DNA from 3 places in the Streptomyces sp. NPDC046465 genome. Region 3 is predicted to be linked to each of the others. Evidence: riboswitches for the same ligand, from Rfam matches in the RefSeq annotation. Region 3 holds a riboswitch; each other region holds the start of a gene.
The links. Region 3 has a riboswitch for cobalamin ahead of ABZ953_RS14375 (ribonucleoside-diphosphate reductase subunit alpha). Riboswitches for the same ligand answer to the same signal wherever they lie in the genome.
Positions count from the first base shown of each region.

Region 1: it holds a riboswitch for cobalamin, as region 3 does, so the genes downstream of both, cobN (cobaltochelatase subunit CobN) here and ABZ953_RS14375 (ribonucleoside-diphosphate reductase subunit alpha) in region 3, are expected to answer to the same signal.
Region 2: it holds a riboswitch for cobalamin, as region 3 does, so the genes downstream of both, ABZ953_RS10070 (CoA-acylating methylmalonate-semialdehyde dehydrogenase) here and ABZ953_RS14375 (ribonucleoside-diphosphate reductase subunit alpha) in region 3, are expected to answer to the same signal.

Region 1 is NZ_JBEYZK010000027.1:10,460-15,265, forward strand. Features, by position in the region: gene ABZ953_RS32740 (precorrin-2 C(20)-methyltransferase) at 1-561, opposite strand, end outside; gene ABZ953_RS32745 (precorrin-8X methylmutase) at 585-1,211, opposite strand; gene ABZ953_RS32750 (cobalamin biosynthesis protein CobG) at 1,223-2,665, opposite strand; cobalamin riboswitch at 2,786-2,921, shown strand; gene cobN (cobaltochelatase subunit CobN) at 2,955-4,806, shown strand, end outside.
Region 2 is NZ_JBEYZK010000005.1:182,463-187,268, forward strand. Features, by position in the region: gene ABZ953_RS10060 (transporter substrate-binding domain-containing protein) at 1-378, opposite strand, end outside; gene pstS (phosphate ABC transporter substrate-binding protein PstS) at 585-1,739, shown strand; cobalamin riboswitch at 1,812-1,993, shown strand; gene ABZ953_RS10070 (CoA-acylating methylmalonate-semialdehyde dehydrogenase) at 2,204-3,703, shown strand; gene ABZ953_RS10075 (acyl-CoA dehydrogenase family protein) at 3,709-4,806, shown strand, end outside.
Region 3 is NZ_JBEYZK010000008.1:86,755-91,560, reverse strand. Features, by position in the region: gene ABZ953_RS14395 (YbdD/YjiX family protein) at 1-62, shown strand, start outside; gene ABZ953_RS14390 (DUF3311 domain-containing protein) at 173-442, shown strand; gene mctP (monocarboxylate uptake permease MctP) at 439-2,082, shown strand; gene ABZ953_RS14380 (GNAT family N-acetyltransferase) at 2,182-2,688, shown strand; cobalamin riboswitch at 2,752-2,885, shown strand; gene ABZ953_RS14375 (ribonucleoside-diphosphate reductase subunit alpha) at 3,016-4,806, shown strand, end outside.

The DNA of each region.
Region 1 (4,806 bases), on a different contig from region 3:
CAGCTTCATGACGACCGCCGAGTCCGTCGCCGCGAGGCGCGCGGCGAGCTCCTCCTCCGGGAGCGTGCCGGGCAGCACCGTGAGGACCTCCTCGGCCTCCACCAGCGGCTCCCCGAGGCGGGCCGCGGCGGCGCTCACCGAGGTGACGCCGGGAATCACCTCGGTCGGGTAGCGGTGCGCGAGGCGCTTGTGCATGTGCTGGTAGGAGCCGTAGAAGAGCGGGTCGCCCTCGGCGAGGACGGCGACCGTGCGGCCCGCGTCGAGGTGGACGGCGAGGCGGGCCGCGGCCTCCTCGTAGAAGTCGTCGAGGGCACCCCGGTAGCCGCCGGGGTGGTCGGTGTTCTCCGTGGTGACGGGGTAGACCAGCGCCTCCTCGATGTGGTCGGCGCGCAGGTGCGCGGCGGCGATCGAGCGGGCGATGGACCGGCCGTGCCGCGCCGAGTGATAGGCGACGACGTCGGCCGCCGCGATCACCTCGACGGCGCGCAGGGTCATCAGCGACGGGTCGCCGGGGCCGAGGCCGACCCCGTACAGCTTCCCGTGGGTGGTCTCGGGTTTCACTGTCCCCTGGGTGGTCTCGGTGTTCACTCCGCCTCGCTCGCAATCGCGTTGATCGCCGCCGCGGCCATCGCGCTGCCGCCGCGACGCCCCCGTACGACCAGGTACTCCAGACCGGAGTGGTGTGCGGCCAGCGCGTCCTTGGACTCGGCGGCGCCCACGAAGCCGACCGGGATGCCGAGGACGGCGGCCGGGCGCGGCGCGCCCTCCTCGATCATCTCCAGGAGGCGGAAGAGCGCGGTGGGCGCGTTGCCGATGGCGACGACGGAGCCTTCGAGGCGGTCGCGCCACAGTTCGAGGGCGGCGGCGCTGCGGGTGGTGCCGAGCTGAGCCGCGAGGTCCGGTACGGACGGGTCGGCGAGCGTGCAGATCACGTCGTTGTCGGCGGGCAGCCGCTTGCGCGTGACGCCGCTCGCGACCATGTTCGCGTCGCAGAGGATCGGCGCGCCGTCGCGCAGCGCCTTGCGGGCGTCGGCGATCACCCGCGGGCTGAAGGCGAGATCCTTCACGAGGTCGACCATGCCGCAGGCGTGGATCATCCGGACCGCGACCTGGCTGACGTCGGCGGGCAGGCCGTGGAGGTCCGCCTCCGCGCGGATGGTGGCAAAGGACTCGCGGTAGATGGCCGCGCCGTCCTTCTCGTAGTCGAACACTGTGCTCTCGCTCATCTCGTGGCCGTGGTTGTCGTCTTGGTCGTACGTGCCCTGGTGACCTGCTCGGTCAGGGTGCCGCCGGTCACGGGCGCCCGCTCGTCGCCGGGGGTGCGCACCGTCACCTCGTACCGCCCGTCGCCGGTGGCGAGGACGTCGACCCAGTCGCCGCGCGGGTGCCCGCACCGCCGTTCGCAGCCGGACCAGTGGACGGGCAGCCCGCCGGGGCCCGGCACCACGTCCGCGCGCACGTCGGCGAGGGACTTGGCACAGCCGGGGCGGCCGGTGCAGGCGCCGACGCCCAGCCAGGGAGAGTCGGGGGTGGTGACGTATCCGGCGTCGGCCAGCACGGCAAGGCGTTCCCGGGCCGCGGCGGCGTCGGGGAAGCCGGGGAGCACGAAGCCGCGCCACGGGGTCACCCGCAGTTCGTCGGCGGGCAGCGGGAGCAGGGCTCGCCACTGGGCGGCGCTCACCCGGCCGAGGCGGGCGTTCACCGCGACCGCGTGCCCGTCGGCGCCGGGGACGGGCGGGGCGCTGCGGGCCGCCCCCCAGGTCTCGGCCCGCTCAGCCCGTCCTGCAACCTCGACCCGTCCTGCGAGCTCAGCCCGTCCTGCAACCTCAGCCCGCTCTGCAACCTCAGCCCGTCCTGCAAGCCCAGCCCGTCCTGCAAGCCCAGCCCGCTCTGCAAGCCCAGCCCGTCCTGTAACCTCAGCCCGCTCTGCAAGCCCAGCCCGCTCTGCCGCGACGTCCGCCCGCTCCAGCGCTCCGGCCAGGTCCACCGACTGCCCCGCAGGCAGCTCCGCGACCCGCCAGGCTCCGTTGCCCGCCGCGCGCACGGCGTCGAGGAAGGCGCCCGCGGCGGCGAGGGCGGCGCGCGGGGCGTCGGCGGCGGCGACCCGGAAGGCCGGGCCCCCGACCCGTACGACCGCCGTCCCGCCCGATTCTGCGATCAAGGTCACATCCGCGCCGATCCCGGCCAGGTCTCCGCGCCCGTCGTCCAGGGCGAAGAGGAAGCGGCCGGATAGCGCCGTCGTCCACTCCTGCGCGCAGAGGAGTCCGTCCAGCTCGCGGACCCACAACTGCACGTCGGCGTGGCCGAGTCCGTCGGTTCCCGCGAGCGGGGACGCGAGGACGTTCCGCACGCGCTCGTGCCGTTCGGAGGGCAGCAGGCCCGCGTCGGCGAGCAGCCGGGAGAGTTCGCCGCCGCACGCGTCGCCGAGGCCGCGCAGCTCGATGTTGCCGCGCGAGGTGATGCTGAGGTTCCCGTCGGCAAGACGCTCCGCCGCGGTGCCGAGCACGTCGGCCTGACGGGACGTCAGCAGCCCGCCGGGCAGCCGGAGTCGGGCGAGCCTGCCGTCGTCGGCGAGGTGCAGGCGAAGGGCGCCGGGGCAGGCGTCGCCCCGGTCACGTATGAGGGATTCGCCCTGGTCTGGGGAAGCGGCTCGGGTGGGCGGCATGGCGGCGAGCATACCCACGCGCATCCGGCCGGTCGCCTCCCGAGACGGGCCGTCCTGGCAGGTGGCCGCCCCATACGCGGCGGGCAGGACTTACTATGCAGGCGGCGGATTCCCACCGAGTCCGTCGACGCCAGCGACGGCGTGGGTCCACCAGGACCCGAGGGAGGAAGCCCGGTGCGAATCCGGCGCGGTCCCGCCACTGTGAACCCGGCCTCCGGGTGAGCCAGGAACTCCTGCCGTCCATACGACCACCCGGGGCGCGGACACCCCGAGGAAGGCCTGCGCCCGCATGCTTCTGCTGTTGTCGACCTCCGACACCGACCTGCTCAGCGCCCGCGCGGCGGGGGGCCCCGTCGACTACCGGTTCGCCAACCCCTCCCGCCTCGACCTCGACGGGCTGCCCGCCCTGCTCGACGGCGTCGACCTCGTCGTCGTACGCCTCCTCGGCGGTGTCCGTGCCTGGCAGGACGGCCTCGACCAGCTCACCGCCACCGGCCTCCCGGTCGTCGTACTCACCGGCGAACAGGCGCCCGACGCCCAGCTGATGGCCTCCTCGACCGTGCCGATCGGCATCGCCGCCGAGGCACACGCCTATCTCGCGCACGGCGGCCCCGCCAACCTGGAGCAGCTGGCCCGCTTCCTCTCCGACACCGTGCTGCTCACCGGCCACGGCTTCGAGCCGCCCGCGCCCGCCCCGTCCTGGGGCCCGCTTGAGCGCACCGCGCGCGACATCGACGGCCCGACCGTGGCGGTGCTCTACTACCGGGCCCACCACATGAGCGGCAACACCGCCTTCGTGGACGCGCTGTGCGGCGCGATCGAGGACGCCGGCGCCCGGCCCCTGCCGCTGTACGTGGCCTCGCTGCGCGCACCCGAGCCGGAGCTGATCGACGCGCTCCGCGCCGCCGACACCATCGTGACGACCGTGCTCGCGGCCGGTGGCACCAAGCCCGCCGAGGCCTCCGCGGGCGGCGACGACGAGTCGTGGGACGCGGGCGCGCTGACCTCCCTCGACGTGCCGATCCTGCAGGCCCTGTGCCTGACCGGATCGCGCTCGGCCTGGGAGGAGAACGACGAGGGCGTCTCGCCGCTCGACGCCGCGAGCCAGATCGCGGTGCCGGAGTTCGACGGGCGCCTCATCACGGTCCCCTTCTCCTTCAAGGAGATCGACGAGGACGGTCTGCCCGCCTACGTGGCCGACGCCGAGCGCGCGGCCCGCGTCGCCGGGATCGCCGTACGCCACGCGCGGCTCAGGCACATCCCGGCCGCCGACAAGCGCCTCGCCCTGGTCCTCTCCGCCTACCCGACGAAGCACTCCCGCATCGGCAACGCGGTCGGCCTCGACACCCCCGCCTCCGCCGTCGCGCTCCTGCGGCGGCTGCGCGCCGAGGGGTACGAGTTCGGCCCCGAGGCCGACCTCCCCGGTCTGGTCTCCGGTGACGGCGACGAGCTGATCCGCGCGCTCATCGACGCGGGCGGCCACGACCAGGAGTGGCTGACCGAGGAGCAGCTCGCCGCCAACCCGGTGCGCATCCCGGCCGCCGACTACAAGCGCTGGTACGCGACGCTCCCCGCGGAGCTGCGCGCGTCGGTCGAGGGGCACTGGGGCCCGCCGCCCGGCGAGATGTTCCTGGACAAGTCCCGCGTGGGCAACGGCGGCGACCCGGAGGGCGACATCGTCCTCGCCGCCCTGCGCCGCGAGAACCTCCTCATCCTCATCCAGCCGCCGCGCGGCTTCGGCGAGAACCCCATCGCGATCTACCACGACCCCGACCTGCCGCCGTCGCACCACTACCTGGCGGCGTACCGCTGGATCGCGGCGCCCGCGGCGGACGGCGGCTTCGGCGCCGACGCGATGATCCACCTCGGCAAGCACGGCAACCTGGAGTGGCTGCCCGGCAAGAACGCGGGCCTCTCCGCGGCCTGCGGCCCGGACGCCGCGCTCGGCGACCTGCCGCTGATCTACCCCTTCCTGGTCAACGACCCGGGCGAGGGCACCCAGGCCAAGCGCCGCGTGCACGCCACGCTCATCGACCACCTGGTGCCGCCGATGGCGCGCGCCGACTCCTACGGCGACATCGCGCGCCTGGAACAGCTCCTCGACGAGTACGCCCAGATCAGCTCCATGGACCCGGCGAAGC
Region 2 (4,806 bases), on a different contig from region 3:
GCCGATCCGCACGCCCGCCCGGTCGACGTCGGCCGCCGCGGTGAAGGGCGCTTCCCGGGGCACGGCGTACACGCCCTCGATCACGACGTACGGCGCGGTGAAGGCGACCTCGGCCTCGCGGGCCGGCTCGACGGCGAGGAGGCAGAGGTCGGCCCGGCCCTCCGCCATGGCCTCGTACGACTTGCGTGCCGCGTCGAAGCAGAGGAGTTCAACGGGGACGCCGAGCCGGGCGCCGACCTCGCGCGCGAGGTCGACGGTGATGCCGGAGGGGGCCGCCGAAGTGCCCTGGGCCAGCACCGGGTTGCCCAGATTGATGGACGCCCGCAGGACGCCGGTCGGTGCCAGGTCCTCGGCGACGGCAGCAGGCGTGATCTTCATGCAGCGGAGTTTAGGGCACGCCCGCCTGCCGCTCGATCGCCGCATCGCCGCATCGCCGTATCCCCGTGTCCTCGTATCCCCGTATCGCCGTACGTCGCTCGATGTTCGCCTCCGCTTCACCCGCCGCTGCCGTGGATCGGCGAGCATCTGAGGCCGGGATCAGAGCCCGGTCGAGATCCATGTCGCGGTACCCCGAGGGGACAACGTTGCAACGCCCACGTCCAGGACGTACGTACCGAGGAGGCAGAACGCGCGCGGCGGTCTCCCTCACGGCCCTGCTCCCGCTCTCCCTGGCGGGATGCGGCCTCGCGGGCATCGGGGGTGACGACGGGGACGGCGACGAGCGGGCCGCCGCCCGATCCTCCGCCGTCGCCGGGATCGACTGCGCCGATGCCGGAAAGGTCCCGGGCACCGGGTCGAGCGCCCAGCAGAACGCCATGAAGTACTGGATCAAGCAGTACCAGGGGGCGTGCCCGGGCGTGCGGATCGCGTACAACCCGATCGGGTCCGGGGCGGGCGGGGCGCAGTTCCTGCGGGGCGCGACCGCGTTCGGCGGCTCCGACAGCGCGCTGAAGCCCGCGGAGGTCGAGCGCTCGAAGGAGGTCTGCCGGGACGGGCGCGCGATCGACCTGCCCATGGTCGCCGGGCCCATCGCCATCGGGTACGACCTGCCGGGCGTGGAGGACCTCGTTCTGGACGCCCCGACCCTCGCCAGGATCTTCGACCGGAAGGTCACCTCCTGGGACGACCCGGAGATCCGGCGCCTCAACCCCGGCACCGACCTGCCCTCCATCCCGGTCCGCCCCGTGCACCGCTCGGACGACTCCGGCACCACGCAGAACTTCCAGGCCTACCTCGCGGGCGCGGCCCCCGAAGCCTGGGCCCACCCGGTCGGCAAGGCCTGGCAGGGCGGGGGCGGCGCCTCGGCGAGCGGGTCGAGCGGCGTGGCATCGGAGGTGACCTCGGGGTTCGGCGCCATCGGCTACTTCGAGCTGTCCTTCGCGCGGGACCGGCGGATAAGGACCGTGAGCATCGACACGGGCGCGCCCGCCCCGGTCGGACCGACACCCGCGACGGCGTCGGCCGGCATCGCGGAGGCGCGCGTCGCGGGCAAGGGCCAGGACCTGACGCTGAAGTTCCGCTACGGCGCCGCGACTCCGGGCGCGTACCCGATCGTCCAGGTGACCTACGAGATCGTCTGCGACAGGGGGAACCGCGCGGAGACGCTGCCCGCCCTCAAGTCGTTCCTGGCGTATACGGCGAGCCGGGCGGGCCAGAAGGAATTGTCCGACCTGCACTACGCACCGCTCCCGGAGTCCGTCGCCGGTCAGGTGCGTGACGTGGTGGGCACGCTTTCCTGACCTACGGGCAGCGACACCTACGGGCAACGACTTGCCTGGCGGGGTGGACTTACTAGGACGTCCAACTATATGTTCGTGACCAGAGCCCGCGGTGCAGGGAAGCCGGTGTGAATCCGGCGCGGTCCCGCCACTGTGACCGGGGAGTGCGTTCTCGCCGAGCGATACGCCACTGACGGAGCAAGTCCCGTCGGGAAGGCGGGAGAACGCGCGCTGATCCGGGAGTCAGGATACCGGCCGCGGGGTGTTCCGTGTTGTCCACGAGGATGGAGCAGACACGCATGGCACCGGTCCGTAACCACGACCCAGGTGATCCGGCGAAGCGAGCGGCGACCCCTGTCGACGTCCGACTCCACGACGGCTCTTAGGCCTTCGCGTCCCACGTCAGAACCGCCCGCCCACCTCACCCGGTGGCGCCGTCGGCCTGTCGTGCCATCCCCGGACTCACCTGACGAGAGCAGGCTCTCATGGTCCGTGAACTGACACATTTCATCGGCGGCAAGCACGTGCGCGGGGCATCCGGGCTCTTCGCCGACGTGTACGACCCCAACACCGGCTCCGTACAGGCACATGTGCCGCTGGCCGGGCGCGACGAGACGGCCGCGGCGATCGCCGACGCCGAGTCCGCGCAGCATGCGTGGGGCGAGTGGAACCCGCAGCGGCGCGCCCGCGTCCTGCTGCGCTTCCTCCAACTCGTCGAAGAGGAAAGGGAGTCCCTGGCCCGACTGCTCTCCAGCGAGCACGGCAAGACGGTCGCCGACGCCCACGGTGACCTGCAACGCGGCCTGGAGGTCGTCGAGTTCGCCGCGGGCATCCCGCATCTCCTCAAGGGCGAGTTCACCGACAACGCAGGCACCGGCATCGACGTGCACTCCCTGCGGGTGCCACTCGGCGTCACCGCCGGGATCACCCCGTTCAACTTCCCCGCGATGATCCCGCTGTGGAAGGCGGCCCCCGCGCTCGCCTGCGGCAATTCCTTCATCCTCAAGCCGTCCGAACGCGCGCCCTCCGTACCGCTCAGGCTCGCCGAACTGTTCCTGGAGGCGGGCCTGCCGCCCGGCGTCCTCAATGTCGTCAACGGCGGCAAGGAGAGCGTCGACACCCTCCTGGAGGACCCCCGGGTCCAGGCGCTCGGCTTCGTCGGGTCCACGCCGATCGCCGCGCACATCTACGCCACCGCCGCCGCGCACGGCAAGCGCGCCCAGTGCTTCGGCGGCGCCAAGAACCACATGATCGTCATGCCGGACGCCGACCTCGACCAGGCCGTCGACGCCCTCATCGGCGCCGGATACGGCTCGGCGGGGGAGCGCTGCATGGCCATAGCGGTCGCCGTCCCCGTGGGCGAGGAGACCGCCGACGCGCTCGTCGCCCGGCTCAAGGAACGAGTCGCCGAACTGCGCATCGGCCGCTCCGACGACCCCGAGACGGACTTCGGCCCGCTGGTGAGCCGCGACGCGCTCGACCGGGTCCGGCGCTATGTGGACATCGGCGTCAACGAAGGCGCCGAACTCATCGTGGACGGCCGGGATTTCACGCTGTCCGGTCACGAGAACGGATTCTTCGCCGGAGCCACGCTCTTCGACCGCGTCTCGCCCCGCATGCGGATCTACCGCGAGGAGATCTTCGGCCCGGTCCTCTGCGTGGTCCGCGCGGCGGACTACGAGACCGCCCTGCGCCTGCCCACCGAACACCCCTACGGCAACGGCGTCGCCCTCTTCACCAGGGACGGCGACACCGCCCGCGACTTCACGCGCCGCGTCGGCGCAGGCATGGTCGGGGTCAACGTGCCGATCCCGGTCCCGGTGGCGTACCACACCTTCGGCGGCTGGAAGCGGTCCGGCTTCGGCGACCTCAACCAGCACGGCCCCGACTCCGTCCGCTTTTACACCCGTACGAAGACCGTCACCTCGCGCTGGCCCTCCGGGGCCAAGGAAGGCGCGAGCTTCACCATCCCGACGATGGGATGACGGCGATGACAACGATGGCCACCACCCTCACCAAGGACCAGCTCGCACTGACCGAGGTCACACTCGACTTCGCAGACACATATCTGGCGCCGCACGCCGTCGCCTGGGACCGCGACAAACACTTCCCCGTGGACGTCCTGCGCAAGGCCGCCGAACTGGGCCTCGGCGGTGTCTACGTACGCGAGGAGCACGGCGGTTCCGGGCTCGGCCGCACCGACGGCACCCTCGTCTTCGAGGCCCTGGCCACCGGCTGCCCCTCCATCGCCGGTTACCTCTCCATCCACAACATGGTCGCCTGGATGATCGACCGGTACGGCGACGAGGGCCAGCGCACCCGCTGGCTGCCGGACCTGTGCACGGCCGCGTCCCTGGGCAGCTACTGCCTCACCGAACCCGGTGCCGGATCGGACGCCGCGGCCCTGCGGACGCGGGCCGAACGCGACGGCGACGCGTACGTCCTGACCGGCGTCAAGCAGTTCATCTCCGGAGCGGGCGCCACGGACGTGTACGTCGTCATGGCCCGTACCGGCGAGGAGGGACCCGGCGGCATCTCCGCGTTCGTCGTCGAACGGGACGACCCCGGTCTCTCCTTCGGCGCCGACGAACGCAAGATGGGCTGGAACGCCCAGCCGACCCGCCAAGTGCTCCTCGACGGCGTCCGCATCCCCGCCGACCGGCGGCTCGGCGCCGAGGGGGACGGCTTCCGCATCGCGATGTCCGGCCTCAACGGCGGGCGCCTCGGCATAGCGGCCTGCTCCCTGGGCGGCGCGCAGAGCGCACTGCACCGCAGCGTGGCCTACCTCGCCGACCGTGAGGCGTTCGGCGCGTCCCTCCTGGACTCCCAGGCGCTGCGGTTCCGGCTCGCCGACATGGCCACCGAACTGTCGGCGGCCCGCGCGCTGGTCCGCCAGGCCGCCGACGCCCTCGACCGGGGCGACGCACGGGCTCCGCAGCTCTGCGCCATGGCCAAGCGGTTCGCCACCGACACCGGCTACTCCGTGGCCGACCGTGCCCTTCAACTCCACGGCGGCTACGGCTATTTGAGCGAGTACGGCATCGAGAAGATCGTCCGTGACCTGCGGGTCCACCAGATCCTGGAAGGA
Region 3 (4,806 bases):
TTGAGCGCATGCGGACAGACCTCCAGGAGTCGGACCCCCGTCAGGGGTTCCGCTGCTGCTGAGCAGGGACATTCACCCGTCCGTTATCCGGACGGGGGTTCCATACCGCGAGACTGTGGCTTAGATTTCCCGCACGTTAAGCATGGGATAAGTGAGGGAACGGAGCCGCGATATGTCAGATGCGCCTGAAGTGAACAGACCGGTCGTCACACCGGTCCGCGTGGTCATCGCCGTCTGTCTCGTCGCGCCCTTCGTGGCGATGCTGTGGGTGAGCTCCTACGCCAAGGTGGACCCGACCTTGATCGGCATTCCGTTCTTCTACTGGTACCAGATGCTGTGGGTGCTCATCTCCACGGCGCTCACGATGATCGCGTACAAGCTGTGGCAGCGTGACCAGCGCGCCCGCAAGGCCGAGCAGGCCCAGGGGGGTGCCGGACAGTGACCACACTCGCATCGGGAACGGGCGGCGTGAACGGCATCGCCCTCGCCGTCTTCATCTTCTTCTTCGTGGCCGTCACGGCGATGGGCTTCCTGGCCGCGCGCTGGCGCAAGGCCGAGACCGAGAGCCTGGACGAATGGGGCCTCGGCGGCCGGTCGTTCGGCACCTGGGTCACCTGGTTCCTGCTCGGCGGCGACCTCTACACCGCTTATACGTTCGTGGCCGTCCCCGCGGCGATCTACGCGGCAGGCGCGGCGGGCTTCTTCGCGGTGCCGTACACGATCCTCGTCTATCCGCTGATCTTCACCTTCCTGCCGCGCCTCTGGTCGGTCTCGCACAAGCACGGATACGTGACCACGTCCGACTTCGTGCGCGGACGGTTCGGCTCGAAGGGGCTCTCGCTGGCCGTCGCGGTCACCGGCATCCTCGCCACGATGCCGTACATCGCGCTCCAGCTGGTCGGCATCCAGGCCGTGCTCGACGTCATGGGCGTCGGCGGCGGTCCCGACACCAACTGGTTCATCAAGGACCTGCCGCTCCTCATCGCGTTCGCGGTGCTCGCCGCGTACACGTACTCGTCCGGTCTGCGCGCGCCCGCACTGATCGCGTTCGTGAAGGACGGCCTGATCTATCTCGTCATCGCCGTCGCCATCATCTACATCCCGATCAAGCTCGGCGGCTTCGACGAGATCTTCCGGGCGGCGAGTGACAAGTTCTCGGCGTCGAACGAGGCGGCGGGCAAGCCCGTCGCGGGTCTCGCGCCCGGACAGAGCGGACAGTGGACCTACGCGACGCTCGCGCTCGGCTCCGCGCTCGCCCTGTTCATGTACCCGCACTCGATCACGGCGACGCTCTCCTCCAAGAGCCGCAACGTGATCCGCCGCAACACCACCATCCTGCCGCTCTACTCGCTGATGCTCGGCCTGCTCGCGCTGCTCGGGTTCATGGCGATCGCGGCCGGGGTGAAGGTGGAGAACGGTCAGCTGGCGATTCCGCAGCTGTTCGAGAACATGTTCCCCGACTGGTTCACGGGCGTCGCGTTCGCCGCCATCGGCATCGGCGCGCTCGTCCCCGCCGCGATCATGTCGATCGCGGCCGCGAATCTCTTCACCCGCAACATCTACAAGGACTTCCTCAAGCCGGACGCGACACCGCAGCAGGAGATGAAGGTCTCCAAGCTGGTCTCGCTCCTGGTGAAGGTCGGCGCGCTCGCCTTCGTCCTCACCATGGACAAGACGGTCGCGATCAACTTCCAGCTGCTCGGCGGCATCTGGATCCTGCAGACGATGCCCGCGCTGGTCGGCGGCCTCTTCACCCGGTGGTTCCACCGCTGGGCGCTGCTCGCCGGCTGGGCGGTCGGCATGGCCTACGGAACGCTCGCCGCGTACGGCGTCGCGTCGCCGACCCAGAAGCACTTCGGCGGCTCGTCCGACGAGATCCCCGGCATCGGCGAGATCGGCTACATCGGCCTGACCGCGTTCGTCCTGAACGTGGTCGTGACCGTGGTCCTCACCTTCGTCCTGAAGGCGCTGAAGGCCCCCGACGGCATCGACGAGACCTCCCCGGAGGACTACACGGCCGACGCGGGCGACCCCGGCGTCGTACAGGAGCTGCCGACGGCGACCGCGGGCGCCGGGCACTGAGTCCCGCCCCCCTTCCGCCAGTAACAGGGACCCGCACGTGACAGGGGCCGCCGGAAAACCGGCGGCCCTTTGCCGTGCCCGTGTTGCACACTGCGCTGCATGGACATCACCATCAGGCGGGCACGCCCCGAGGAGTACGAGACGCTGGGCGACCTCACCGCGCAGGCCTATCTCGACGGCGGGCATCTGGATCACGGGGCGGCGGACCGGTATCTGCACGTGCTGCGGGACGTGGCGGGGCGCGCGGCGCACGCCGAGATCCTGGTGGCCGCGGCGGACGGCGGGGCGCCCCACGCCCTCCTGGGCGGCGTGACGTTCGTGCCGTCCGGCGGCCCCATGGCCGACATCGCACGGGACGGCGAGACGGAGATCCGCATGCTGGCGGTCTCGCCTACGGCGCGCGGCCGCGGCGTCGGCGAACTCCTGGTGCGCGGCTGCGTCGAACGGTCCAGGGAAGCGGGCCGGACCCGGCTCGTCCTGTCCTCCTCGCCCTCCATGCGGACCGCCCACCGGCTCTACGAACGCCTCGGCTTCGCACGGGCCCCGGAGCGCGACTGGTACCCGATCCCCGGCCTCCCGCTGCTCGCCTACGCATTGACACTCTAGGGGCCACCGTCCGGGCCCGCCTCGCGATCCGACACAAGATGTGGGCCTGCTTCAGTAGTGCGACACAAGATGTATGCTCGTGCTCGCTGTCGCCGCAGGGGAATCCGGTGCAAGTCCGGAACTGTCCCGCAACGGTAGACGTGTACGCATTTGTCGTACGCGGAGTCCGAAGACCTGCCGCAGCGCACCCGTGTCGTCCGGCCCGGGTGCCGACCGTCCGGGCCTCGTGGAATGGGCCGGTGGACGCGGTGTGCCGCCCTGCCCGGGTGTGCCCGTGTGTACCGATCTCTCCCTCAGGCCCCGGAGCCGAGCGAGGGAGAGCTCCACGTGACCATCGCGCCTGCCGAACCTGCGTCAGTGCTGGCATCGCGGCCCAGTGACAGCGCTGAAAGCCCCGAGGGTAACGACGCGCCGGGGACCGCGCTGCTGCGCACCCTGACCGACCTCACCGCCGACCTCCCCGACGCCGATCCCGGCCGGGTGGCGGCCGCCGCGCTGCGCGGCCGGTCGGCCAGGGCCGACGAGAGCGAGCTCAGGGAGCTCGCGACCGAGGCGGCCGCGGGGCTCATCTCCGAGGACCCGGCGTACTCCAAGCTCGCCGCCCGGCTGCTCTCCCTCTCCATCACCGCCGAGGCCGCCTCGCAGGGCGTGCGCTCCTTCACGCAGTCGATCGCGGTCGGCCACCGCGAGGGCCTGATCGCCGACCGCACCGCCTCCTTCGTGACCGCGCACGCTCCCCGGCTCGACGCGCTCGTGGAGAGCGCGCTCGCCGACGGCGCCGACTTCCGCTTCGGCTACTTCGGCCTGCGCACGCTGCACAGCCGCTACCTGTTGCGCCACCCGATCACCCGGCACGTCATCGAGACGCCGCAGCACTTCATGCTGCGCGTGGCGAGCGGCCTGGCCGAGACCGACTGGGACACCGCGAGCGACAGCTCCCGCGCGGTCGACGAAGTCGCCTCGCTGTACGGCCTGATGAGCCGCCTGGACTACCTGCCGTCCTCGCCGACGCTCTTCAACTCCGGCACCCGCCACCCGCAGATGTCCTCCTGCTACCTCCTCGACTCCCCGCAGGACGAGCTCGACTCGATCTACGACCGCTACCACCAGGTCGCACGGCTCTCCAAGCACGCGGGCGGCATCGGCCTCTCGTACTCCCGCATCCGTTCGCGCGGTTCGCTGATCCGCGGCACGAACGGGCACTCCAACGGCATCGTGCCGTTCCTGAAGACCCTGGACGCCTCGGTCGCCGCGGTGAACCAGGGCGGGCGGCGCAAGGGCGCGGCCGCGGTCTACCTGGAGACCTGGCACTCCGACATCGAGGAGTTCCTGGAGCTGCGCGACAACACCGGTGAGGACGCGCGCCGCACGCACAACCTCAACCTCGCGCACTGGATCCCGGACGAGTTCATGCGCCGGGTCGCCGCCGACCGGGAGTGGTCGCTGTTCTCGCCGTCCGACGTGCCCGAGCTCGTCGACCTGTGGGGCGATGAGTTCGACGCGGCCTACCGCAAGGCCGAGGCCGCGGGGCTCGCCAAGAAGACGATGTCGGCCCGCGACCTCTACGGCCGCATGATGCGCACCCTCGCGCAGACCGGCAACGGCTGGATGACGTTCAAGGACGCCGCCAACCGCACCGCGAACCAGACCGCCGAGCCCGGCCACACCGTGCACTCCTCCAACCTCTGCACGGAGATCCTGGAGGTGACGGACGACGGCGAGACGGCCGTCTGCAACCTCGGCTCGGTCAACCTCGGCGCGTTCGTGGAAAACGGCGACCTCGCGTGGGACCGGCTCGACGAGACCGTCCGTACCGCCGTCACCTTCCTCGACCGCGTCGTCGACATCAACTTCTACCCGACCGAGCAGGCCGGCCGCTCCAACGCCAGGTGGCGCCCGGTGGGCCTCGGCGCGATGGGTCTGCAAGACGTCTTCTTCCAGCTGAAGCTCCCCTTCGACTCCCCCGAGGCGCGGGCGCTCTCCACGCGGATCGCCGAGCGCATCATGCTCGCCGCGTACGAGACCTCCGCGGACCTCGCCGAGCGCAGCGGCCCGCTGCCCGCCTGGGAGAAGACCCGCACCGCGCGCGGCGTCCTGCACCCCGACCACTACGACGTC